Regions from separate parts of the Paracoccus suum genome, predicted to be linked through region 1. Evidence: riboswitches for the same ligand, from Rfam matches in the RefSeq annotation. Region 1 holds a riboswitch; the other holds the start of a gene.

Region 1 (3,371 bases):
CACCTCATCCGCGCCCGCCGCCAGCAGCGCGCGGCTGTAGCCGCCGGCGCCAAAGGTGCCGTCGACCCAGCGGCCCGCCACCGGCGCGACCGCGCGGATCAGCGGGTCGATCAGGACAGGGACATGCGGCGCGTCCAAAGCCTCAATCCCCGGCCGGCGCGGCAGAGGGGGGCGCCGCCGACAGCAGCGACAACGGATCGGCCCCCGGCGCAAAGGTCGGCATGGATGCCTCCATCTCGCGCAGGTCGGTCTCGTATCTCTCGGGGGTGGAGAGGCGCAAGTAATCGCCCAGCGCGACGAACAGCGCCCGATCCCCGAGGCCGATCTTTTCGCGCAGCTTCTGGGGCAGGACCAGCCTGCCGTCGCCGTCGATCTCGGCTTCTTCGGACAGGCCGAACATCATGGTCTCAAGGTAGTTACGCTCGGGAGAGCCGATCGCCTTGGTCGCGATCAGCGCGTCGATCTGGTTGATCGCCTCGATGGTGTAAAGGCGCAGCTGGGTCCAGTTTTCGAACCCGTACACGATGACCAACTGGGCGCGGCGACCGGCCTCGAACTCGGGATCGCAGGCCTCGAACACGCGGCGAAACTTGGCCGGGATCGAGAGACGGCCCTTGCCGTCCACCTTCACCTCTTCCGAGCCTCTGAACCTGCGCGCCACCGCAATCCCTCGTCACCGTCCGCCCTATCCGATTGCCGGATAGAGAAAGGGCGGATCGGGCCGCTGCCACTGCCCGATCCGCCGCCCTCGTTCCCATTCCTGGGGCCCGGTTGTTCCGGGCTGGTCCGACCTCGTTGCGCCACCTGGGGGAGGTGCTGCTCGCGCGCGGGCCGTCCTTTTGCGAAAACGGGTTGCCTGTATGAAGCTGCCTGCTTCGGGGTCTTTGACGCCCCTTATTCTCCCGTCCTCGTGAGGAAGGGATGCCATGGGATTTCATGGGTAGCAACGGAAAATTTTGCGACAGTCCTTCGATGCAGCGAAGGGTCGCTCGTGAACGAAGATCGAACATAAGCGAGACGGCCGAAATTATGTCCACATATAGTCGAGTACCACCCATACCTCTCTAGGTGTGGTAGTAGAAAACAGTGACTTTTTTGACCCATGTTTTCCCAGATCGTAAGCGGCGGTCTCCGTGCCGACCAGTCGAGGCCTGTCAAAGCTCCATCCGCCGTCCCTCCTCGAATCGGAATCACGGCGCCTCACGGCCACGTGAATCCCGAAATTTCCCTTTAAACGGGTGATTTCTTCTCCCGACGGCAGTTCGCGCCGCCCGCACAGTTCCAGCCCAGTCCCATGATTTCCCAGGGGTCGCCGCTCGCGCGATTCGCCGCCGCCCGCTTGCCGCATCCACCGATTATGGCTAAGGCGGCGACATCTCGGTTCCGGGCGTGCCCGGTGAAAAGGGAACGCGGTTCGACGCCGCGGCTGCCCCCGCAACTGTAAGCGGAGAGCGAGGCCGGACAACGCCACTGCCGCAAGCGCGGCGGGAAGGCCCGGCCAAGCATCGACCCGCAAGCCAGGAGACCTGCCGAGGTCGATCACCCAGTCCGGGCGCGGGGCGCGCCGGGGGCGCGGACAGGTCCGTCGCGGTGGCGCCAAACGAACGTCCGCAAGCGGCCCTCGGGCCGCAAGCCGGACGGCCACCGCAACTTGCGCCGGAACGTCCGGCGCCCGACCGCAAGGACGCGATCCGTCATGCCATTCCATCCCGGCCCCCGCCCCGCCACCGCCGCACTGGCCTTGCTGACGGCAATGGCGGTCCCCCTCGCAAGCCATGCCCAGACCGCTGCCGAAGCCAAGCTAGGCGCGACGCTCACCCTCGATCCGATCATCCTGTCCGCCGGCCTGACGCCGGTGCCGCAGGACGAATATGGCCGCGCCGCGACCGTGCTGGACGGCGATGCGCTGCGTGAAAAGGGCGTTCAGACCCTGACCGAGGCGCTGCGCGAAGTTCCGGGCATCAGCCTGGTCGGCAGCGACCCGGCGACCAACACCGCCCGTATCCGCGGCCATTCCGGCGCACAGACGCTCGTGCTGATCGACGGGGTCGAGCAGATCGCCGACCTCGGCGGCACCGCGCTCGGCCGCTTGCCGATCGCCGACATCGCCCGGATCGAGGTGCTGCGCGGCCCGCAGGCGGCCAGTATCGGCACCGGCGCCGCGGCCGGCGTCATCTCGATCGTGACCCGCCAATCCGCGCCCGGGCTGCACTACGGCGGCAGCGTCGAGGCGGGCGGGGCGCGCGGCGCCTCGGCCTGGGTCTCGCAGCGCGGCGCGCGGGCTGGCATCCTGATGGCCACCGAATGGCGCGAGGATCTGGGCTGGGATGTCTCGGGCGACGGCGGCGAAAAGGACGGCGTCATCAGCCGCGGCATCCGCCTCGCCGGGGACGCGGCGCTGACCGACGATCTGACCGTCGGCTTCAACCTGCGCCGCGCGACCGAGAGCTATGACTTTGACACCACCTCCTTCGGTCCGACCAGCGAGTCCGACTACATCGTTGACGACCGCTATCCCCATGGCCGCGCCGACCGCCAACAGGGCCAACTGTGGCTGGAGTGGCGCGCCACCCCGGCGCTGACCCACCGGCTGTCCTATGACGATGCCCGTTACGAACGGACCAATGCCTTTTCCGCCGCCTTCCCGGCGACAGAAACCGACGTCTCGCGGCGCGCGCTGCGCTATCGCCTCAGCTATGCGCTGGACGGTCGCGCGGCGCTGGAATCGACCAACCTCGTCAGCCTGATGGCCGAGCGGGTGGTCGATGACAGCCCGTTGGACGACCGCTTTGACCGCGCCACCAACACGCTGGCGCTGGAATACCGCGGCGAGGTCGCGCCCGGCCTCAGCGTGCAAGGCGCGGTGCGGCGCGATGCCAACGACGCCTATCGCGATGCAACCTCGTGGAATGCGGCGCTGGCTTATGTGATCCCGGGCCGTGACATCAAGCTGCATGCCTCGGCCGGGGATGGCCGTCGCAAGCCGGTATTCTACGAATTGTTTGGCGACGGCATCTACACCATCGCCAATCCCGACCTGGCGCCCGAGCGGGTGCGCAGCCTCGATGCCGGCGTCACCCTGCCGCTGGGCGGGCGCGGACAGGCCGACGTGACCCTGTTTGCCGAAAACGCGACTGACCGCATCGCCTACGTCAGCCAGCCGGATTTCACCGGCCAGTACCGGAACGTGCCCGGCACCAGCAAGCGGCGCGGGGTCGAGGCCTCGTTCCAGTGGGAGGCGAGCGATCAGTTGGCCCTGCGCGGCCACGCCACCTGGCTGCGCAGCACCGATCCGCAGGGCGAACAGGAACTGCGCATCCCGCGCAGCCAGATCGGCCTTGGCGCGACCTGGACCACCGCCGACGGCCGCG
Region 2 (3,371 bases), 950 kb from region 1:
TTGAAGTTGCCAAGCGAGCGCTGCGTCTGCGCGCCCCAGTAGCGATCGGAGGGCACCTCGAGGGGGCCAAAGCTGTCAGTCTCGGTGCGGGTCGTGGTCATGCGCGGGGCCTCCATCCGGTGTCGCCGGGGTTCTAGGAGGAAGGTGGCCGCCGCGCAATCGACGCCGCCCGCTGTGGGCGTCCGCTACTTGCGCCACTTGTCGAGGCTGACGACCTCGGCCGAGCCGCGCTCTGCCTCTGGGGCGTCGACCTGGGTCGGGGCGTCCGGGACCTCCTCCGGGGTCATTTCGGCGTCGTCATCCTCGTCCTCTTCCTGCGTCTCGAACCGCAGGCCGAATTCGACCGAGGGGTCGACGAAGGTACGCAGGGCGTCGAACGGAATTCGCAGCCGCTCCGCCGCGTTGCCGAAATTGAGCGTGACGGCGAAGGCGTCGGGCGTGATTTCGAGGCCTTCGAACCAGTGTTGGATGACGATGGTCATCTCGGCCGGATATCGCGCGCGCAGCCAATCCGCCATCTCGACCCCGTCCTCGCGGGTGTCGAAGGTGATGAAGAAGTGGTGGTCACCGGGCAAGCCATGCTCTGCAACGCCGGTGAGGACGTCGGAAATGAGTCCCTGCATGGCGCGGTGCATCATGCTGCCGTAATCGATTCCGCCTGCCATGCCGCCCCCGCTGCGTCCCGTTGCGATCCGTCGCGGCCGGCACGGCCGCGCGTTCGATGAACGCCCTTGGGGACGCCCGACTCGCGCACACCATAGGGGCGGGCGCCGGGGCGGGAAAGGCCTGCCGCTACGAGTGGCTGCGCACAAAGGCGCGGGCGTGCGGGAGGTCGAAGGGGATGGGAAAAGTCCCAGGCTTCTGTTGCCAGGCGCCTGGGGGCCCCGCCTTACGCTGCTAGGCGCAAGGGCTTAGTTTTCGATCACTCGAACTGCTTACGCAGCAAGGGCGACCGGAGCACGGTTGTCATTGGCAACTGTACTTTTCGGACCGATAACGGTGGTACCTCACCGGGACAAAGCAAACACCTTTGAACGTCCGTCGATCCTATTTCGACCCCATGCACCCCCAATGCGGGTGATTTTGGTGGAGTCGCCGGGTACCGCCCCCGGGTCCGAACCGCCTATTACGTGCGCGTTTATGTCCATAGCCCGGGTTGCCCCGAACAGATCGAAGATAGGCGGCCGCGTGCGGCGCCGCAAGTGCCACAGGGCTAGTCGTCGCGGGTGATGAGATAGTCGCGGACAAAGCCCGCGGTGACGCGCCCCCAGTCGCTGGCGGCGGCACGGCGTTGGTGGGCGGCGAAGGCGGCCTCGTCGACAAAGGTTTCCGCCACGCGCCAGCCGCGCGGCCCTTCGGGCGTGACGGAAAAGGCGACGCATCCCGGCTCGGCGAGCGTCAGCGACAGGTGGGCGGGCAGGTGCTCGCGCAGGACGGCAGCCTCGGCCTCGGTTTTGCAGCTGATCAGCCCGTTCAGATGGACATTCGGCATGGGTTTTCCTTGGCGATACGGTCGGTGCTCTTGGTGTATTTTTGCCAGCCGACTCGGGCGGTGCGGGTTGAAGCGGTGTCAAGCGATAACTATATATTGACGACTGTCAGGAGCGTGACCCAAGATGCAGGTGCTTTGGTTCCCGAAGGGAAAATTTCCTAACGGGGTTAAGAGGGAAGCCGGTTCGATACCGGCGCTGCCCCCGCAACTGTAAGCGGCGAGTCGCAGGTCCAAGCCACTGGCGCAAGCCGGGAAGGGGACCCGCAACGTTTGAGCCGCGAGCCAGGAGACCTGCCAGAGCACAGAAAGACGACAGGCCGGACGGCGGGTCCGGGCTGCGTGGAACGGGGCCGTTGGCATCCGTGATCGCGCGCCTACCCCCCGCCCCCGACCTGCCGAGGCAGACAGCGCGCCATCACCGCGACGCATAAAAAGAGGATCGACCATGACCAGCGCCATCACCGTTTATTCCACCCCCGCCTGCGTTCAGTGCACCGCGACGACCAAGGCGCTCAGCGCCCGGGGGTTGGACTACCAGATCGTCGATCTGACGGCCGACGGCGAGGCGATGTCGATGGTCGCCGGTTTGGGGTATCGTCAGGCACCTGTTGTGGTCGCGGGCGAATCGCATTGGTCGGGCTTTCGCCCCGACCTGATCGGCGCGCTCGGCTAGGTCCGGGAGGGGCGCATGGCCGGGGTCTGGTATTTCTCGTCGCGCAGTGGCAACACCCGGCGCTTCGTCGAGGCACTGGGCATGCCAGCGCACCGGATTGGCCGCGAGGGCGCCGACACCCCGGATGGCCCGTATGTGCTGATCTGCCCGACCTATGGCGATGGCGAGGGGAGGGGCGCGGTGCCTAAGCCCGTGATCCAGTTCCTGAACGATCCGCAGAACCGCATCCGGCTTGCCGGCGTAATCGGCGCGGGCAACCGCAGTTTTGGCAGCAGCTTCGCGCAGGCCGCCGATGTGATCGCCGAAAAATGCAAGGTGCCGCTGCTCTACAAGTTCGAGCTGGCTGGCACCGAAACCGACCTTGCCCGCGTTGATGCGGGACTGAAGCGCCTTTGGGGGAATGAATGCTTGACCACGGCCTGACGGCGACGCGCGATTACCATGCGCTGAATGCGATGCTGAACCTGTATGACGCGGACGGGCGGATCAATTTCGCTGCCGACCGCATGGCCGCGCGTCAGTTCTTTTTGCAGCATGTCAATCAGAACACGGTCTTCTTTCACTCGCTGGATGAAAAGCTGGGTTATCTGGTCGATGAGGGTTATTACGAGCGCGAGGTCCTGGCGCAATATCCCAAGGCTTTCCTGCACGACATCTGGTATGCCGCATTCGCGCGGAAATTCCGTTTCCCGACCTTCCTCGGCGCGTTCAAGTATTACACCTCCTATACTCTGAAAACCCGCGACGGCGCCCGCTATCTGGAGCGTTACGAGGACCGGGTGGTCATGGTCGCGCTCGCCCTCGCGCGCGGCGATCAGGATTTCGCCATGCGCCTGATGGACGAGATCATTTCCGGCCGCTTTCAGCCAGCGACGCCGACCTTCCTGAACGCGGGCAAGGCCCAGCGCGGGGAACTGGTGTCCTGCTTCCTGCTGCGGCTGGAAGACAACATGGAATCGATTGGCCGCAGCATCAATTCGGCCCTGCAATTGTCCAAGCGCGGCGGCGGCGTCGCCCTGATGCTGACCAACCTGCGCGAGGCGGGGGCCCCGATCAAGGGGATCGAGAACCAGTCGTCGGGCGTCGTGCCGGTGATGAAACTGCTTGAGGACAGCTTCAGCTATGCCAACCAGCTGGGCGCGCGGCAGGGCGCGGGCGCGGTCTATCTGAACGCGCACCATCCCGACATCATGCGTTTCCTGGACA

Evidence for each region. A riboswitch is a leader RNA that binds a small molecule or an ion and turns the genes downstream of it on or off. The one in region 1 is predicted to bind cobalamin.
Region 2: it holds a riboswitch for cobalamin, as region 1 does, so the genes downstream of both, nrdH (glutaredoxin-like protein NrdH) here and DRW48_RS07630 (TonB-dependent receptor plug domain-containing protein) in region 1, are expected to answer to the same signal.

Annotation. Positions count from the first base shown of each region.
Region 1 is NZ_CP030918.1:1,558,130-1,561,500, forward strand. It holds gene rsmH (16S rRNA (cytosine(1402)-N(4))-methyltransferase RsmH) at 1-147, opposite strand, end outside; gene mraZ (division/cell wall cluster transcriptional repressor MraZ) at 143-661, opposite strand; cobalamin riboswitch at 1,362-1,548, shown strand; gene DRW48_RS07630 (TonB-dependent receptor plug domain-containing protein) at 1,697-3,371, shown strand, end outside.
Region 2 is NZ_CP030918.1:2,511,544-2,514,914, forward strand. It holds gene fumC (class II fumarate hydratase) at 1-101, opposite strand, end outside; gene DRW48_RS12275 (SspB family protein) at 186-665, opposite strand; RNA gene ssrA (transfer-messenger RNA) at 850-1,206, opposite strand; gene DRW48_RS12285 (putative quinol monooxygenase) at 1,214-1,492, opposite strand; cobalamin riboswitch at 1,612-1,805, shown strand; gene nrdH (glutaredoxin-like protein NrdH) at 1,938-2,165, shown strand; gene nrdI (class Ib ribonucleoside-diphosphate reductase assembly flavoprotein NrdI) at 2,181-2,588, shown strand; gene nrdE (class 1b ribonucleoside-diphosphate reductase subunit alpha) at 2,570-3,371, shown strand, end outside.